DNA from 2 places in the Zhenhengia sp. genome. Region 2 is predicted to be linked to the other one. Evidence: a T-box and tRNA genes for the amino acid it is inferred to sense, from the RefSeq annotation. Region 2 holds a T-box; the other holds one or more tRNA genes.
What was found. The T-box of region 2 lies ahead of thrS (threonine--tRNA ligase). A T-box ahead of a tRNA ligase gene usually reads a tRNA of that ligase, here a tRNA-Thr.

Region 1 (6,640 bases), on a different contig from region 2:
ACAGATTTATCTGAAGTGAGTCAAGAATTTCTAGAAAAGTATTTCGTAAACTTTGATGAAGCTACGAAAGAGAGAATACTTATAAAGTATAATAAAGAAGGCCTATTATTTAAGGACCAAAAGGCTTTGTTTGATGAAGTCATAAGTAAAACGCCATCAAATAATTTAAAAGAATATATGAAGCGCTTAGACATAGTCACTTTTGAAAGAGCGCTTGAGGCTTATTTTGGTAGCGAAGCAAAACTTACACAGGACAAAGTGGAAAGTCTTTATAAATTGCTTTCATTAAAAGGTGAGAAACTTCCACTAGAGCAGTTTGAAATTAATGTTTATGAGCTTTTATCCTTCCCCCATAAAGGTGATATAGAAAGCACATCTATTAAACTCTTAGATTATATAGAAGCAACGCGTGTTAAAGAAGTTCTTTTTACAGAACTTAAAACAAAGGAGATTGAACTTGAGACGTTAGGCTTATGGGTGGATATTTTAAATAAGAAACGTATCATTACGACATCAGAATATGTAGCATTTACAAATTACAATGGTATGATTAAACGTTTACAGGAAGAACTTAAGCAAATAGAACTTCAAGAAGTTGACTTAATGAATATGAAGCAAAGTGTTGATGTACAGACGGAAATGATAGTGAATGAAGTTCAAAAGGTTACTAAAGAGATTGCAGATTTAAATAACCAAATTGCATCTTATACTCAAGAAGTAAGTGAACTAAAAACCTATAAAGAAGTAGACCTTTATATATTAGATCGCTATGAAAATGGAGAGTATGAGGCTGCAATACCAGAAAAAAGTTGGCTTTTTGGAACTTATAAACCAGGTAGTCAGAAAGTAAGACTCAAATTAACTAGATCTAATGTAGTAGATGTAGGGGTACAGTCTTTTAAGGCATACAATAAAGGAAAACTAGATGATGGTTCCATCTATTATATAGAAGTTTCTAATGAACAGCTTACACATATTAAAGAAGTTGAAGATAAAATACAGACAGATAATCAGTCTATATCTGCTAAGCAGAATGAAGTGAATAAACTTAATCAAGATATTGCACAAATACGTAAGACTAATAATTATGATTCTACCCTTAGTTTACTAGAGGAATTAGAACTTAAAAAATCTAATATTGCATTAGATATTGAAAAGAATAGACTTGCTATCCAACAATTGTTTGGAATAGGAAATATCTTGGTATAAATCTATTGCCCTAGGAAATAATAACAGAAGACTATTTCCATTTAAGGAGGCATCAAGATGAAAGCAAGCGTAGATAAAGATACATGTATTGGATGTGGACTTTGTCCAGCTACATGCCCAGAAGTATTTTCTTTAGAAGATGATGGTTTAGCTGTGGCTATTGAAGGTGAGATTCCAGAAAATGTACAAGGTGATGCAGAAGCAGCTAGAGATGGCTGTCCTGTAAGTGCTATTGATATTGAAGATTAATGGTGATAAAAAGCGCCCTATTATAGGGCGCTTTCTTTTTTATGCTTCTTCTAATATAGCAAAACCGACTACGTTAGGACCTGTATGGACACCCATAGATGGACCTACCGTCTCCAGTGAAATGAGATTAAGATTAGGATGACTTTTTAATTCTTCTAAAAGAGCGTAGCCGTCTTTAAGTGCATCTCCTTGAAGTATCCATAAACTGCATTTTCCTTTATCTAAGTAGCTAAGGATAATTTGTTTTACTTTAGATAGAGCTTGTTTCCTTCCTCGTGCTTTACAATATGTAAAGAGTAAACCCTCATCGTTAGAAGAAATAATAGGTTTAAGGCTAATAAGTTCCCCTAGTGTTGCTGTTGCTTTACCAAGGCGTCCGCCGCGTTTTAAGTATTCTAAAGTATCAAGGGCAATATAGCCATGTGTACGTTTTCTTACATCTTCAAGTTTAGTTAAAATACTTTCTACGTTTTCACCAGCTATAGCTAATTTTCCTGCTTCTATTGCAATAACACCTTGAGGATAACCTAAAGTAAGAGAATCAAAGAAATGGAAGTTAACATCTGTATGATGTTCACCTAAGATTTTTAAAGCATTAAGTGTTCCAGAGAGGTTAGAAGAAACAGTGATGATAATAAAATCAGTGAAGCCTTCAGCTTTAAGTTTAGCAACTTGCTTTTCGCAATAAGCTAAGTCAGGGAGAGAAGTAGAAGGGATTTCTTTTTGAAGATTTGCATACATTTCTTCAGAGGTAATTTCTATCTTATCAAGAAATTCTCTTTCTTTATAGATAATGCGTATAGGGAACATAGTAATGTGATACTGATTAAGTGTTTCAAAGGTTAAATCTGAACAGCTGTCTGTAATAATAGCGATTTTCTGCAATGTAAGTCTCCTTTTAAGTGGGTAATTTTATAATTTAAGAATAACTTATAAATATGAACAGAAAATGATTATATAAAAACCAATAGATGGTAAAAGTAGGTTGACAAAACAATTGTTTGGATATATCATAATATAAAAAATATATTAAATAATAATTGTTGTTATGTATATAATGAAAGGGTGTATAAGTATGGATCAGACAGCTTTATTTACAATGAGTTATGGTGTATATGTATTAGGAACAAAGTTAGAGAATAAGTTAAATGCTTGTATCATTAATACAGGTATGCAAGTAACTTCTATACCTGAACAAATTAGTATTACAGTAGCAAAGACAAATTTGACACACGATATGGTGAAGGCATCAGGCCAATTTAGTTTAACAACTTTGTCAGAAGTAAGTGCATTAGAAAATGTAAAAAGATTTGGTATGCAGTCAGGCCGTGATGTTAATAAGTTTGATGGGATTGATTATAAGGTAGATGTATTAGGTAACCCTTATATAGAAGATGGCGCTGTTGCAGTACTAACCGGAAAGGTAACACAAACTGTAGATGTAGGAACACACACTATTTTTATTGCAAGCGTAATAGATGCTAAAGACTTTAAAGAAAATAAACCTATGACTTATGCAGCGTATAGAGAGTTAAAAGCTCAATCTATGCCGCCAACTACTAAAAATGAAAAAATATATGAATGTACAGTTTGTCACTATGAATATAATGGAGAGATTCCTTTTGAAGAGCTTCCAGATGACTATGTATGTCCGATTTGTAAGCAACCAAAAAGTGTTTTTAAACTTAAATAAAAAATTTTTAAAATGTAGTTGACAAGGGAAATTAACTTAGATATAATATGTATATAATAATTATTCTTAGTTACAAACAATTTGAAATAAATAATTTAAACAGTGGAGGGATTAGATTATGAAAAAATATGTATGTACAGTATGTGGCTATGTTTTCGAAGGAGATGCAGCTCCAGCTGAATGTCCAATCTGTCATGTAGGTGCAGATAAATTCACAGAACAATCAACAGAAGGTCTTGTATGGGCTGATGAACATGTTGTAGGTGTAGCACAAGGTGTAGATGAAAGAATCATTGAAGGTTTAAGAGCTAACTTTGAAGGTGAATGTTCAGAAGTAGGTATGTACTTAGCTATGGCTAGAGTTGCTCATAGAGAAGGTTACCCAGAAATTGGTTTATACTGGGAAAAAGCTGCTTATGAAGAAGCAGAACATGCTGCAAAATTCGCTGAATTATTAGGAGAAGTTCTTACAGCTTCAACAGAGAAAAACTTAGAAATGCGTGTAGCTGCTGAAAATGGCGCAACAGCTGGTAAAAAAGAATTAGCAACATTAGCTAAACAATTAGGTTTAGATGCAATTCATGACACAGTGCATGAAATGGCTAAAGATGAAGCTCGTCACGGTAAAGCTTTCGAAGGTCTTTTAAACAGATACTTCGGTAAATAATAAATAATTAGAATAAAGACTCCTAGTATCTACTGATACTAGGAGTCTTTTATAGTTATCAGAAAATAGCCTTAGATTATAAAATGTTACTATGAAATAGAAGTGAGGGAGATAAGGATGGGGATTATAAATTTGTTGTATAATCAGGCCACAAAAAAGACAAGCAATCTGTCAATACTAGATATAGAAGCGCATTTATTAAAAATATGTATAGACATCATGAAAAACTCATAGAACAACTAGTATCTGATTTAAGTAGTAAATAAAAAACTCATTTGAAGATACTGGTATGGCGGAGCTTAAAAGATTATGCTATAAGATTCATCTAAGGAAGTCATAATAAAGCTTTATATATGGTAAATAGGTAAGTGGAATAAAGTAGAACAAAAAAATAAAAATAAAAAAATGTAAAAAACCAGTTGACATCTGTCGTGTTATGCGGTATTATAATAAACGTTCCAAGCGATGTGGCGGAACACAAACAATATAGGCTCGTAGCTCAGGTGGTTAGAGCGCACGCCTGATAAGCGTGAGGTCGGTGGTTCGAGTCCACTCGGGCCTATACTTTTTAAAAATATTCCTCGATAGCTCAGCGGCAGAGCATTCGGCTGTTAACCGAAGGGTCGTAGGTTCGAACCCTACTCGGGGAGTTTCATATTTGCCGACGTGGCTCAATTGGCAGAGCAGCTGACTTGTAATCAGCAGGTTATCGGTTCGAGTCCGATCGTCGGCTTAATAAAAAAGACACCCTTTATCTGGATAGATGGCGGGTGTCTTTTTTGCATATCAAGATTTTGTTGGATCTACGAATAATTCTAATTGATTAGGTGGATTTAAGGTGAACATGATAAAAGCAGATATAGTAAGTAGAATGATGATAAGGCCTATCCATTGTGTAATAATAGGAAGTGGAGCAAGTGTGGTAAGTTTGTAAAAGATAAAAAAAGCCATGATAACTGATAGTATATAAATAGTAATGTCAAGCCAAAAAATACTCTTATCTGTAAAGTGTGTATAAGTGTAATAAAGCAGTCCGATAACAAGATTTAATATAATAGAAGAAATTCCTAAAGCAAATAAGTAATTATTTGCTTTATTTTTTATAAAAGGATATGCAATTAATGCATAAAGTATAAGGGAATAGAAACCTAGTTTAAAATGTTCCCACAAACTTTCATTAATAGGACTGAAGAGTGCAACAAAAGCATTACCATTACTTAATTCATACGTAAAATGTAAAAGACTACCTATAAGAAGAACAAATAAAGTGCCTATAATAGAAAATTTCTTCAACCTAAAGCCTCCTTCTTGTAAAATGCATAGGATAAGTTTATTGTTAGTAGTATATGCAGAAGGTTTTAATAAAAAACTTTAAAAGGAGATGTTATAATGAATAATTTTTATTATTCTATTCCTACTAAAATTCTATTTGGTAAGGGACAAATTGAGAATCTTGGACGGACAGTCAAGCAATATGGGAAAAGGGTTTTACTTATATACGGAGGAGGAAGTATCAAAAAAATAGGGCTCTATAATAAAGTTATGCAGCAACTAGCTGATAATGGAGTGGAGGTAGTAGAACTTAGTGGGGTAGAACCTAACCCAAGGATTACAACTGTTAATAAAGGTGCACAAGTTTGTAAAGAAGAAGGAGTAGATGTTGTACTTGCAGTAGGTGGAGGAAGTACGCTAGATTGTGCTAAGGTAGTTGCAGCTGCAGCAAATTATGAAGGGGATGCATGGGACTTAGTAAAGGATGCATCTAAGGTGAAGAAAGTACTTCCTATTATTACGGTACTGACACTAGCAGCAACAGGTTCGGAGATGGATGCTTATGCAGTTATTTCTAATATGGAAACAAATGAAAAGTTGGGAACAGGTCATGAAGAGATGAAACCTAAAGTTTCTATACTAGACCCTGAGTATACTTATAGTGTATCTAAATATCAGACAGCTGCGGGTACAGCAGATATTATGAGTCATGTTTTTGAAGAATATTTCGAAAGGAGTGAAGGGGCTTTCTTACAAAATCGTATGGCTGAAGCTATACTTAAAACATGTATTAAATACGGTAAAATTGCAGTAGAGAGTCCTGAAGATTATGAAGCAAGGGCTAACCTCATGTGGGCATCAAGTCTTGCGTTAAATGGACTTATGCATTATGGCAAAGCAGGTAGCTGGAGCGTACATCCTATGGAGCATGAGTTAAGTGCATTTTATGATATTACGCATGGGGTAGGCCTAGCTATTTTAACACCGCATTGGATGAAGTATGTATTAGATGAAACAAGTGTAGATAAGTTTGTAGAATATGGTGTAAATGTATGGGATATTGATAAGAACCAGGATAAATATGTAATAGCTAAGCAAGCTATTCAAAAGACTAGAGAATATTTCTTATCTCTAGAAATCCCTATGTCTTTAAGAGAAGTAGGGATTGAGGAAGAGAAATTAGAAGTAATGGCAAGACAAGCAACACGTTTTGGTGATATTAAAGGGTATAAAACATTAAGTGCAGAAGCGGTACTTGAGATTTTTAAAGCGGCTTATTAAAGGCGAATAAGCAAGTATAATAGCGTAAAATGCTTTTTAGAGCATTTTACGCTAAAAATTTTTTGTAGGCTGTATCCCTTATAAAATACAGCATTAAGTGATAAAATAGCAAAGGAAGTAGAAATAAGAAAAATAAAAAGTAAAAAAGGTGTTGACTTATAGCAAGGCATGACGTATACTAATACAAGTCAGCAGGGTACAGAGCCACTGACACACAGGGCTGAGGCCTTGATAAATAAGAAGAAATGAACTTTGAAAATAAAATAGTA
Region 2 (14,353 bases):
ATAATGAGGGGCATACAGGCTATACTAGTGCCCTTACAAATACTGGTTGGTCAGGTGAAAAAGGGCCCGAAAAAGGAGAGAACATTGATATTGGACGTTGGATCTATACAACGGTTACATTTGATGGATCTGAAAAGAGTATGTCTTTATATGAAGACGGAAAATTAATTGATACGATTGCTACAGATACTGATCTTTCTGCCCTACAAAACAGTACTCAAAATTATATCGGTTATGGTCAATTTGGTAATGACATTTTTGAAGGTAAAATTGCTGATTTTAAAATTTATAATTACTCCATGAGTCAAGAGGAAGTTTTAGAACAAGTAGAAATACCAGATAAAGAACAAGTTGAGAGAGATAAAGACTCATTAACACTTGGGGATATTTCAGCTGTAACAGAAGACTTAGTGCTGCCTACAACTGGAGAAATGGGTACTTCTATTACATGGGAAACAAGTGATGCAATTACTGTATCCTCATTAGGTAAAGTAACAAGGCCAAAGGCCGGAAAGGCAGATAAGACAGTTACTTTAACTGCAACTATACAATCTGGAGGAGAAATAGCCACTAAAACATTTGAGGTAAAAGTAAAGGCTCATCTAACAGATAGGCAAATTGTAGAGAAGGATGGAGATACAATTACTCTTGGTAATTTGAATGTTGTAACGAAAGATCTTCAATTACCTACAAAAGGCGTATTAGGTTCTAGTATTTCATGGGAAAGCTCTGAACCTCATATTATCTCTGATAATGGAAAAGTAACAAGGCCAATTGATAATTACAAATTAGTTACATTAACAGCGAAAATGAGTTATGGATTAGCAGCTCTTGAAAAGGAATTTATTGCAAATGTATATCCAGTTTATGAAAAATTAGATATTGTTGAAGTAGCAGATGTAAAAGTTAACACTTCTTTGGGAATCTTACCAACTTTACCTCATAGAATAAAGGTAAATTATGAAGATAATACTATAGGACTTGAAAAAGTAGTATGGCAGGCAGATTTAACTACTGAAGATTTCTTAAAGACTGGAGTTAAGCAAATTAAAGGAAACATTGTAGATTCTTCAGTGAGTGTAGTTGCAAACGTGGTTATTACAGATAAAACAGCCCAAACACCTATTAAAGTTGCATCTGGATTTGATCTTTCTAATATCTCTCTAGATGGCAATGATACCATCTTTTCTCAGAATATGGAGCGTGCTTTAGAATATCTAAATCTGATGGATGCAGATAGAATGCTCTATAATTTTAGAACTGCCTTTGGGCAAGATACAAAAGGTGTAGAACCATTAACGGGATGGGAAGAACCAACAGGATTATTACGTGGACATTCTACAGGACATTTTATGTCAGCACTGGCACATGCTTATGCATCAACAGGAGATGAAGTATATAAAGAAAAAATGGACTATATGATCACAGAAATGCGAAAATTACAATTATTATCTAAGGGTAGTCCAGAAGACTTTAAGACATCTTGTACACCAACTGATGCAAATCAAGAAAAATGGAGTAAAGATCCAGAAACATGGGGTGTTGGATTTATTAGTGCATATTCTCCAGATCAATTTGCTTTATTAGAACAATATACACCTTATGCAACAATTTGGGCACCTTATTATACAATGCATAAATTACTTGCAGGTTTCTTAGACTGCTACACCTATGGTGGTAATGAAGAAGCATTGGAAATTGCCAAAGATCTTGGGGGATGGATATATGAACGATTAAACGCATGTACGGCAGAGCAACGTTCAAAAATGTGGGATATGTATATTGCAGGGGAATATGGTGGAATGAATGAATCACTTACAAAACTTTACGAAATTACAAGAGATGAGCGATATTTAAAAGCCGCTCAAATGTTTGATAATACTAAGTTTTTTAATAATCTATCAAATAATGTAGATGATATCCAAAATAGGCATGCTAATCAACATATTCCCCAAATTGTAGGTGCCCTCCATGAATATGCAGCTACACAAGATCCAAAGTATTATCATATTGCTCGAAACTTTTGGGATATGGTTGTAGCACGTTATTCTTATTCTATTGGTGGTGTAGGGACAGGGGAGCGTTTTAAAGATCCTTATCAACAAGGGAGCAATATCCTTGGAAATTCAGGCAGAGGTGAAAACTGCGAAACTTGTGCTGCTTACAATATGTTAAAGTTGACAAAGGATTTATACAACTATGATCCAGATAATGCTGCTTATATGGACTATTATGAGAGAACATTAATTAATCAAATTATTGCTTCACAATCTAAAGAAACAACAGAGAACATGCATAATGGCGTAACCTATATGCTTCCAATTGACCCAGGTCAAAGAAAAGATTTTGATTCTGACTATGGCGGATTTACATGTTGTAATGGAACAGGTATGGAAAATCATGTTAAATATCAAGAAGCTGTATATGCATATTCAGAGGATACACTATATGTAAACCTATATATTCCTACTACAGTAGAATGGAAAGAAAAAGGTATAACTGTAAAACAAGAGACTACGTTCCCTTCTGAGAATTCAAAATTAACGATTGGTGGAGCTGGAGATTTTACAATGAAACTGCGTGTTCCGTATTGGGCAACAGATGGCTTTACGATAAAAGTTAATGGCGATGTTATCTGTCTAAAACCAGAAGTTAGCACATATGTAGAAATTAATCGTACATGGAGTGATGGTGATATTGTTGAAATCAATATGCCATATACGTTACATTTAGATAAAACACCTGATAAAGTTGATGGTAATACTGTAGCATCGTTAATGTATGGTCCAATTGTTATGGTAGCTAAAGATACTAGGGAAGAATATACACCAATGAATTGGTACAATATGGTATTAAGCGAAAATCTTTTAGAATCGGTTGAAATTGTAACAGGAACAGATAGTGACCAACCTCCACATCTTATAGCAAATGGCTTAGATTTCTACCCAATGTATAATGCTGATAACTATCGTTATCATACTTATGTAAAAGTAGAAGAGAAGATTTCTAATGTAGCTGGCAATTAATAATTTATTCTCATAGACTTATTTTTAAACTCTATAAAATATATTTAAATTTTTTAAAAGTAAGAGAGTAATCCTTAGAGGACTACCCTCTTACTTTTTTATAGAATACAGCTAAAGTAAGTACTCCAAAATAAGAAAAGAGTATGCTACTATAAGATAAAAAGAAAAGAAGTGATGGGGATGAAACAAAAACTTTTAGGGTTAAAATTACAAATGGCTAGGCTTTGTATCTTTAAAAGTATACAAGAGCTAGAAGTTATAAGAGATTTAGAAAAGTTAGTAGAAAATATATTAGATGAAAATAAGTCTATAGTAGAAAATATAAAACTGTATAATGGTTTTACCTATAACTTTTATAAAAAAACACAGGGAAAATCTTTAAAAGCATATATTTTAGATGAGATTTTATACGGGCAGAATTTAATCAATTTACATATAGAGAGGCAAAAGGAACTTAGTATTTCCATGGTGGAGGCATTAAGAGGAGAATTAGCTGCCTTGCAGATTATAGGAGAGGTTAAAGCTGTGGTTTTAAAGGAATATATGTGTCATAAAGCAAAGTGTGAGCTGGAAAAAGAGATTATTCATAATCTTTTAGAATGGGAAAATGAATCAGAAGAAGAACAGATAGTGTTAGGTCATGCAGGATGGGATGAGAAGTCTGACCAGCTTCTGGATTTCTATAGAAATAAAGGTTGTGGCATTTTTGCTAAATATAAAGCTTTCATATGGGCGTTTGGCAAAGGACGTAAGGAGATTAAAGGAATAGATGTGCCAGATTCTATTACCATGGATGATCTCATTGGTTATCATATACAGAAGCAAGATTTACTTCGTAATACAGAGGCGTTCTTAAAAGGCTATCCAGCTAATAACTTACTCCTTTATGGAGCTAGAGGGACAGGTAAATCTTCTATGGTTAAAGCAGTACTAAATTACTTTTCATCCCATACGAGGTTAAGACTTATTGAGATGAAAAAAGACCAGCTTATGCAGCTTAAAGAATTGATTAATGAAATTAAAGATAAACCTTATTACTTTATTATTTTTATAGATGATTTAGCCTTTGAGGATAAGGAAGAAACTTATACAGCACTTAAAACTATATTAGAAGGTGGAGTAGAGACTAAACCGAGCCATGTTGTTATTTATGCTACCTCTAATCGTAGACATCTTATAGAAGAAAAGATAAGTGACAATGAACTTCATGGTAAAGATACAGTTGAAGAAAAGATGTCTCTTTCAGATCGTTTTGGCATGCGTATAGGATTTAGCTCACCTAATCAACTAGAGTATTTAGCTATTGTAAATGGATTGGTTAAGCAACGAGGACTAGATATAGAAGAAGAAATTTTAAAAAAGGAAGCACTGAAGTGGGAAATGTGGCATAATGGTAAATCAGGCAGAACGGCTAAACAGTTCGTAGATTACCTAGAAGGCCAGCAAATATAGAATAGTTCTAGGTAGAAGGAGATGGAGTATGCGTAAAATTATACATATAGATATGGATGCTTTCTATGCCCAAGTAGAAGCAAGAGAGAACCCATCTCTTAGAGGCAAGCCTGTTATTGTAGGAGGTAATCCAGATGCAAGGGGAGTTGTAGCAACTTGTTCTTATGAAGCAAGGAAGTTTGGCATTCACTCAGCTATGCCGGCTAGGACAGCTAGGCAGTTATGTCCAAGGGCTATTTTTATAAAGCCGAGATTTGATGTTTATAAGACTGTTTCAACTCAAATTGGGGAGATTTTCAGAAGGTATACGGATCAGGTAGAATTTCTATCTTTAGATGAGGCCTTTTTAGATGTAACAGAAAATAAAAAGGGTATACCTTCAGCTACCCAGATTGCTAAAGAAATCAAAAAGGCTATCTATGAGGAGTTGAATTTAACGGGCTCAGCAGGTGTATCTTACAATAAGTTTCTTGCTAAAATTGCTTCAGACTATAAAAAACCCAATGGACTTACAGTCATTACACCAGAAAAAGCCCAAGACTTTTTAGATGCTCTCCCTATTAATAAATTTTTTCTAGTAGGTAAGGTAACAGAAGAAGAGCTAAGGCGAATAGGTGTGCATTATGGGAGAGATTTAAGAAAGCTAGAGCTAGACTATTTGGTAAGTGTCTTTAAGAAAAGGGGATATATGCTCTATGATTTTGCCCGCGGTATAGATAATAGGGGAGTAGAAAATTCCCGTATTCGTAAGTCTATAGGTGCAGAAAATACCTTTAATGAAGATGTGAATCTCATAGGTGTAGAGGCTGAAAACTATTTAAAAGAGCTAGCACAAGAAGTGAGTATGAGAGTTAAGAAAAGGGCGGTCTGGGGTAAAAATGTTACCATAAAAGTTAAATTTAGTGACTTTACTCAGATCACACGTAGTATGATGACGCCTTATCCTATTTCAGAGGTAGATGAGATTATGACATATGTGCATATGCTTGTGAGTAAAGTGGAAGAACCGGAGCAAAAAGTACGCCTCTTGGGGATTACTTTATCTCATCTTGTAGACAAGGAAGCGAGAAAGGGTGAAAATATTTCTCTGTTTGAGTATTTAGATACGCTTAAGTAGGGTTGACAGGCCAATAGAGTATATTATAATAAAATTATTAGATTAAAGGAGTTGATAAAGTGGAGAACTTTGCTTGCTAATTTTATTAAAATGCATGATAAGCTTTTATAGAGCTCAAGGAACATATCTAGGATATGTTTATTTGTCGTGCATTAGCAAGAGAGTTCATCTACTATCAGCTTACGGATAAAAGCAGGTATAGCATAACCTATTCTATGCCTAGGCTTTGCTATATTTTCATATGTAGCAAAATAAGCCCTGAGAAAGAGAACTTTCTTGGGGCTTATTTTTTATATTGAAGGGAGAGAAATAGAATGTCTGTTATTAATATAACCAACCTAACCTTTAGTTATGATACACATTATGAAAATATATTTGAAAATACATCCTTTACAATTGATACCGATTGGAAACTAGGCTTTATCGGACGTAATGGCAGAGGCAAAACAACGCTTTTAAATTTACTGCAAGGTAAATATGAGTATAAAGGAAATATTGTAAGCTCTGTGACTTTTGACTACTTCCCTTTTGAAGTAGAGCAAGATCAACTGACTTTAGAAGTGATACGTAATGTAATTGCACCCTTTAGTCAGTGGGAAGAGGAAATGGAACTTTGCCTTGAGAAAAATACAGGTGCAAGTTTAGAACAATATGGTATATTACTAGATACTTATATGCAGCATGATGGTTATACCATAAAAGAATTGATTATTAAGGAAATCAGTAAGCTAGAAGTAGATGAAGAGGTTCTTAATAGACCTTTCTATACTTTAAGTAATGGGGAAAGGACCAAACTGCTTTTAGTGGCACTCTTTCTAAAGAAAAATAACTTTTTACTTATTGATGAACCTACAAATCATTTAGATATTGAAGGAAGACAAATTGTAGCGGAGTATTTAAAGAGCAAAAAAGGTTTTATATTAGTTTCTCATGATAGGCTCTTTTTAGACCAGATTATTGACCATGTTTTATGTATCAATCGTCATAACATTGAAGTGCAGCAGGGGAATTACTCAAGTTGGAAACTAAATAAAGATCGAAATGATCAGTATGAGTTAGGTGAGAATGAAAAGCTTAAGAAAGAAATTGGTAGACTAAATGCGGCTAGTATGCGCAATGAAAATTGGAGCGACCAAATAGAAAAGTCTAAAATAGGTGCAGCAGATAAAGGATTTGTTGGACATAAGTCGGCTAAGATGATGAAGCGCGCAAAGGTTATTGAAAAAAGACAGGATAAAATGATAGAAGAGAAAAAGCAATTGTTTAAAAATATAGAACAAGTCCATACTCTAAAAGTGCATTGTATGGATTACGTAAAGCCTATTTTGGCAGAAGTACAAGATGTAGTTATTCAGTATGATGGAAAGGCAGTAAGTAAGCCGATTAGCTTCAATATTAAGCAGGGAGATAGAATTGCTTTAAAGGGATCTAATGGCTGTGGTAAGTCTAGCCTTATTAAGCTATTAGTAGGGGAAGAGCTTATATATAGTGGGAAACTTTTAAAAGGTTCTAAGCTTAAAATTTCTTATGTACCCCAAGATACTAGTTTTTTAAAAGGGAGTATGAGGGACTTTGTAAGAGAGAGTGGGATTGATGAAAGTTTGTTTAAGGCTATTTTGAGAAAATTAGATTTTACAAGACAGGCATTTGATAAAGACTTATCTGAGTTAAGCGGTGGACAAAAGAAAAAAGTACTCATTGCCAGAAGTTTGTGTGAACAGGCACATCTATATGTATGGGATGAACCACTTAACTTTATTGATATTTTATCACGTACTCAGATAGAAGAGCTCATTATGCAGTATAAACCAACCATGGTCTTTGTAGAGCATGATAGACTTTTTGTAGAGACAATAGCCACAAATTGCATTTGCATAGAAAAAACAGCTAGTGTACAATAAGGTTTAGTCATCAGATGAAGAGGTGGAAGAATTGGAAATTTACAATGATTTTGCAATGATATACGATATATTTATGGAAGATACACCTTACGCGCAGTGGGTATCTTTTATAGAAGACATCATAAAAGCACAAGGTATTACCCCTAAACTTATATGTGACTTAGGGTGTGGTACAGGGAAAATGTGTGAGATGTTTGCAGATAAAGGCTTTGATGTTATTGGCATCGATGCTTCAGAGGAAATGCTCATGATTGCACGTGAGAATGAAATGGAAGCTCAGCGTGGGATTTTATATCTTATGCAGGATATGAGTGAATTTGAACTTTATGGGACTGTAGATGTGATTTACAGTAGCTGTGATAGTATCAATTATTTAATGGAAGAAGAAAAAGTGCTTTCTATGTTTAAATGGGTAAATAATTATCTTGAAAAAGGTGGATTATTTATCTTTGATGTGAACACACCTCATAAATACAAAACGCTTTTAGGAGAGAAAGTTTTTGCAGATCAGACAGAAGATGCTGCTTATATTTGGGAAAACTTCTATGATGAGAAGCAGCAGGTGAATGAGTTCTATGTAAGCTTCTTCGTAGCAGATGAAGATGGTAGATATGATAGATTTGAAGAAGTACACTATCAAAAAGCTTATGATGTAGAACGTATTAAAGCACTACTTGATACAGCAGGTATGGAACTTGTTGCAGTTTATGATGATTATACAACTAAACCTTGCGATACAAGTACTTTTAGAGCAACTTTTGTTGCGCGAGAAAAGCAAGTAGAAGGAAAAGTTTATATAGATTAAGGAGACAGAATATGGAAAACTATATTGTAAGAGGAACTGACAAAAATAAAAGTTTTAGATTTTTTGGTGCTAATACAACGGGTGTTGTTGGTGAAGCAGTAAAAAATCATGGTACATCTCCAGTTGTATCAGCAGCACTTGGACGTACAATGACAGGTACACTTATGATGGGTAACATGCTTAAAAATGATAATGACCGTGTGTGCGTTATGATTAAAGGGGATGGACCTATCCAAGGTATTACAGTAGAAGCTGATGCCAAAGGAAACGTTAAAGGCTATCCACATGTGCCAGTAGTAGATATTCCTAAAAAAGAAAATGGGAAACTTGATGTAAGTGGTGCAATCGGTAATGCCCTTATGATTGTCAAAAAAGACATTGGTCTTAAAGAGCCTTATACAGGACAAATAGCTATGCTTTCTGGAGAGATTGCAGAAGATTTTAGTTATTACTTTGCAACTTCAGAACAAACAAATACAGTAGTAGCTTTAGGCGTACTTGTTGACCGTGACTATAGTATTAAACAATCTGGTGGGTTTATTATTCAAGTACTTCCAGATGCAACAGATGAAGATATTACAAAACTTGAAGAAAAACTTAAAACTTTCACTTCTTTAACAACTTATATGGAAGAGGGGAAATCAATTGAAGACGTTATCATGATGCTTTTAGGTGATGATGCTGAGATGATGGACCGTACAGAAGTAAGATTCCATTGTGATTGTTCAAGAGAAAATATGGAACGTGCACTTATCAGTTTAGGTAGAAAAGAACTTCAAGAAATTGTAAATGATGACCAAGAAGACTTAGAGCTTGTATGCCATTTCTGCAATCATAAATATGAGTTTGACAAACAGAGCATTGTAGAACTTTTAGAAGAAGTAGCAGATGAGCCAGAAGTCGTATTAGATGAAGGTCAAGAAATTGTTTTCGATTTAGATGGAGACTCAGAAATCGTATTTGAATTAGGCGGACCAGAAGAAACACAAGAGTAAAAATAGAGGACTGTTACAAAATGCATTAGACATTTATTTGTAGCAGTCCTTTTTATACATACAACTATTAAGATTAAATGGAGGGAAGAAGATGGAATTTAAAATTATGACCAGGGAAGACTTAGATAAGATAGCAGAGCTGTATGTAGGGGCTTTTAACGGCGCACCTTGGTATGATAAGTGGACAGTGGAGACTGCTAAAAAACGCTTAGGGCAGATGATAGGCTGCGAGGATAGTTTAGGTCTTATTGCCTATGACAATAATAAAGTAGTAGGAATGGCATTAGGTAATAAGGAATATTACTATGATGCTGTACATTTTCATTTTAAAGAACTTTGTGTAGATACAGCAATTAAAGGTAAGGGGATAGGCTCTAAGTTAGTAGATGAAATGGTAAGAAGAGTGAAGGCTGATGGCGTAACTAAGATTATTCTATGGACTTTAAGATGTAGTGAGATGTTAGGTTTTTATGAGAAGCAAAACTTTAAAGTTTCTGATGAACTGATAATTATGAGACGTTCACTCTAAAAAGAATAAGGAAATTTATGATAAAGACAAAGTTATAAGGGAAAGTTAACAAATGTCCAGTCATATATTGAATTAGAGGGGTTGAGGAGGAGTAGAATGATTCAATATAGAATATGGACTGAAAATTATGCAGAACTTTTCCAAATAAAGTTAGACAGATTATTAGAAAGCCCTGACAGCATCTGTGGAAGCTGGCAATGTGACAGTCTAGATACTATAAAATGCTTCAGATGCGCAGCAAATAAAAAAGAAAAAGATGAAGTCCTTAAAAATATTGCAAACTTAGTTGGAGATGTGATTCAAGAAGGTGTTCTGAAGAAGTTTGCTAGGAGCTATTTAAAAAGTTACAAAGGATTAAATAGAGAAGAAAAAAAGGAAGTCGAAAAGCTTTTTATCCATAATAACTATATTGCTAAGGAGGAAGGGGTATCTTATATTGCTTACTATGTTATTTATACGCCTCTTATAAAAGAGCTCGAGTGTTATAAAGAAGTAAATATAGATGGATGGATGGCTTTTAGAACACAAAAGTATAAAGTTATTCTAGAAGATGTTATTGAGCAGACTATTTATGACTATGAAATGCAAAAGGATTATATTCAGTTTATTAATTTCCTGTTAGATACTAAGTCTATGCAAGAAGCAAAAGAGGAAGTCATTCATCTTATTCCTAAAGAAGAAGGGGATATCCTTCTATTAGATGAATACATGCAAGATAGAACCAAGGCTTATATGCAGCAGTATTGCAATGAGCTAGAAGATGAGAAAATGAAGATAGAAGATAAAGTGCTGCATATTTTAATTTGTGTATCACCTAAAAAAGTTATCATTCATAAAGATATTAAAGATCTGAATCCTCATTTTTTAGACACTCTTAAGGCACTTTTTCAAGAACAGCTTAGTTACTGCGATGGATGTGAAAACTGTCAGTCTCCTTTGTAAAAAAATACTACTTAATGAAAGGATATTGACAGACAAAGTAAATTTGACTAGAATGAAATCAGAATTAATAAATGAACGCGATGAAGAGACGAGTAGCTTACGAAATCTTTTTTCAGAGAGAGGATGCATTGGTGTGAGCATCTTTAAAAGATAATAAGTGAAGACCAGCTCTGAGTGATTGTAAACCAATCCGTTGACTACGTTATAGTCCTAACAAAGAGGTTTCGTTTTCGAAAACAATAAGGGTGGAACCGCGGGAATTGTACTCTCGTCCCTTTTCTAGAGCTTGTGGCTAGGAAAGGACGGGAGTTTTTTGTTGCCTAGAGCTTTAGTATAGTACACAAACTATATAAAGGAGGAAGAATAGGTATGATTAACATTACTTTAAAAGATGGCAGTCAGAAACAATACGAAGCAGGCATTTCTGTTTTAGAGGTTGCTAAAGATTTGAGTGAAGGTTTAGCACGTAATGCATGTTGCGGTCTTATAAATGGGGAAAGGGTAGATCTTAGAACAACTCTTAATGAAGATTGTAATTTAGAGATTTTAACTTTTAATGACCAAGATGGTAAATGGGCATTCCGTCATACAGCAGCGCATATGTTAGCTCAAGCTGTAAAAAGACTTTATCCAGATGTAAAACTTGCTATTGGACCAGCTATTGAAGATGGTTTCTACTATGACTTCGACCGTGATAAAGCATTCACAGAAGAAGAATTTGCGGCTATTGAAGCGGAAATGAAAAAAATCGTAAAAGCAAAACTTCCTATTGAAAGATTTGAGCTTCCACGTGAAGAAGCGATTAAACTTATGGAAGAGGCTGGCGAACCATACAAAGTAGAACTTATTAATGATTTACCAGAAGGTGAAGTGATTTCTTTCTATAGACAAGGTGAATTTATAGATTTATGTGCAGGGCCTCATCTTATGAGTACAAAACCAGTAGAAGCAGTGAAACTTTTATCAGCAGCCGGTGCATACTGGAAAGGTAGCGAGAAAAATAAAATGCTTTCTCGTATTTATGCAACAGCTTTTACAAAAAAATCAGAACTTAATGAGCACTTAGAAAAACTTGAAGAGGCTAAAAAACGTGACCACCGTAAACTTGGTCGTGAACTTGAACTTTTCACTATTTTAGATGAAGGTCCAGGTTTCCCATTCTTCTTACCAAAAGGAATGGAACTTAGAAATACACTTATTAACTATTGGAGAGAAATTCATAAAAAAGCAGGTTATAAAGAAATTTCTACACCAATTATCTTAAATAAAGATCTATGGCTTACAAGTGGTCACTGGGATCACTACCGTGAAAATATGTACACAACAGTTATTGATGAAATGGACTATGCGATTAAGCCAATGAACTGTCCAGGTGGTATGCTTGTTTATAAAACAAAAATGCGTTCTTACCGTGACCTTCCACTCCGTATGGGTGAGCTTGGTTTAGTACATCGTCATGAGCTTTCAGGTGCACTTCATGGCCTTATGAGAGTACGTAACTTTACTCAAGATGATGCGCATATCTTTATGCTACCAGAGCAAATTAAAGATGAAATAAAAGGCGTTGTAAGACTAATTGATGAAGTATATAAAGCATTTGGCTTTAAATATAAAGTAGAAGTCTCTACAAGACCTGAAGATAGCATGGGTTCAGATGAAGCATGGGAAACAGCAACAGAAGCATTAATTGAAGCTTTAACAGATATGGGATATGACTACAAAATTAACGAAGGGGATGGGGCTTTCTATGGTCCTAAAATCGACTTCAAGCTTGAAGACTGCCTAGGTAGAACATGGCAATGTGGTACAATTCAGTTAGACTTCCAACTTCCAGAACGTTTTGAGCTTGAATATATTGGTGCAGATGGAGAAAAACATCGTCCTGTTATGATTCACCGTGTTGTACTTGGTAGTATTGAACGTTTCATTGGTGTTATTACAGAACATTTTGCAGGAGCATTCCCAACATGGCTTGCACCAGTACAAGTTAAAGTACTTCCTGTTTCAGAAAAATATCATGCTTATGCAGCTAAAGTACAAGATGCTTTAGAAGAAGCTGGTCTTAGAGTAGAAAGAGATGAGCGTGCAGAGAAGATTGGTTACAAAATCCGTGAAGCACGTATGGAAAGAGTACCGTACATCTTAGTAGTAGGGGCTCAGGAAGAAGAAGAGGGCAAGGTTGCTGTAAGAAGTAGAGAAAATGGTGAAGAAGGCCAAATGGATTTACAAGCCTTTATTCAGAGAATAACTGAAGAAGTTCAGACAAAATACAATTATTTAGTAGGCAAACAAGCTTAATATACATTACAGAGGTGAAATATGATTAACATTACTTTAAAAGATGGTACTAAGAAACAGTACGAAGCAGGCATTACTATTTTAGATATTGCTAAAGATCTTAGTGAAGGTTTAGCGAGAGCAGCATGTGCTGGTAAACTTAATGGAGAAATGGTAGACCTTAGAACACCTATTACAGAAGATGCAAATCTTGAGATTCTTACATTTAATGATAAAGAAGGTAAATGGGCATTCCGCCATACAGCAGCGCATATTCTTGCACAAGCTGTTAAAAATCTTTACCCAGATGTAAAACTTGCTATTGGGCCAGCTATTGAAGATGGTTTCTACTATGACTTCGACCGTGATAAAGCATTCACAGAAGAAGAATTTGCGGCTATTGAAGCGGAAATGAAAAAAATCGTAAAAGCAAAACTTCCTATTGAAAGATTTGAGCTTCCACGTGAAGAAGCGATTAAACTTATGGAAGAGGCTGGCGAACCATACAAAGTAGAACTTATTCGTGACTTACCAGAAGGTGAAGTGATTTCTTTCTATAAACAAGGTGAATTTGTAGACTTATGTGCAGGTCCTCACCTTATGAGCACAAAACCAGTTGATGCTTTCAAAATTCTTTATGCAGCAGGTGCATACTGGAAAGGGAATGAGAAAAACAAAATGCTTGCACGTATTTACGCGACAGCATTCCCTAAAAAAGCAGAGCTTAAAGAGCACTTAGAAAAGCTTGAAGAAGCTAAAAAACGTGATCACAATAAATTAGGTCGCGAACTTAAACTCTTCACAACTGATGAATCAGTAGGCCAAGGGCTTCCACTTATGATGCCAAAAGGGGCGCGTGTTATCCAAACACTTCAAAGATGGGTAGAAGATGAAGAAGAAAGACGTGGTTATGTTCTTACAAAAACACCTAGTATGGCTAAAAACGATCTTTACAAAATTTCAGGTCACTGGGATCACTATAAAGATGGTATGTTTGTAATGGGTGAAGAAGAGACAGATAATGAAATCATTGCCCTTAGACCGATGACATGTCCATTCCAATTTTGTATTTACAATGCAGAACAACACAGCTATCGTGATCTTCCTATTCGTTATGCTGAAACAGCTACACTTGCAAGAAATGAATCATCGGGGGAAATGCATGGTCTTATCCGCGTAAGACAATTCACACTTGCTGATGGTCATATTGTATGTACACCAGAACAACTTGAAGATGAGTTCAAAGGTTGCCTTGATCTTATTAAATACATTATGGGTACACTTGGTATCGATAAAGATATTACTTACA

Region 1: it encodes a tRNA-Thr, which carries the amino acid that the T-box ahead of thrS (threonine--tRNA ligase) is inferred to sense. The anticodon was not compared.

Annotation. Positions count from the first base shown of each region.
Region 1 covers NZ_JBKVCH010000011.1:107,850-114,489, forward strand. The annotation lists gene ACLTBU_RS12590 (hypothetical protein) at 1-1,209, shown strand, start outside; gene ACLTBU_RS12595 (ferredoxin) at 1,267-1,458, shown strand; gene ACLTBU_RS12600 (DegV family protein) at 1,498-2,343, opposite strand; gene ACLTBU_RS12605 (flavin reductase) at 2,534-3,151, shown strand; gene ACLTBU_RS12610 (NADH peroxidase) at 3,270-3,818, shown strand; tRNA gene ACLTBU_RS12615 (tRNA-Ile) at 4,307-4,380, shown strand; tRNA gene ACLTBU_RS12620 (tRNA-Asn) at 4,397-4,468, shown strand; tRNA gene ACLTBU_RS12625 (tRNA-Thr) at 4,479-4,551, shown strand; gene ACLTBU_RS12630 (DUF6512 family protein) at 4,605-5,111, opposite strand; gene ACLTBU_RS12635 (iron-containing alcohol dehydrogenase) at 5,208-6,371, shown strand.
Region 2 covers NZ_JBKVCH010000009.1:155,723-170,075, forward strand. The annotation lists gene ACLTBU_RS11440 (beta-L-arabinofuranosidase domain-containing protein) at 1-3,026, shown strand, start outside; gene ACLTBU_RS11445 (ATP-binding protein) at 3,207-4,478, shown strand; gene dinB (DNA polymerase IV) at 4,507-5,595, shown strand; gene abc-f (ribosomal protection-like ABC-F family protein) at 5,910-7,496, shown strand; gene ACLTBU_RS11460 (class I SAM-dependent DNA methyltransferase) at 7,528-8,301, shown strand; gene hslO (Hsp33 family molecular chaperone HslO) at 8,313-9,296, shown strand; gene ACLTBU_RS11470 (GNAT family N-acetyltransferase) at 9,388-9,825, shown strand; gene ACLTBU_RS11475 (putative sporulation protein YtxC) at 9,922-10,767, shown strand; T-box leader at 10,839-11,046, shown strand; gene thrS (threonine--tRNA ligase) at 11,140-13,065, shown strand; gene thrS (threonine--tRNA ligase) at 13,087-14,353, shown strand, end outside.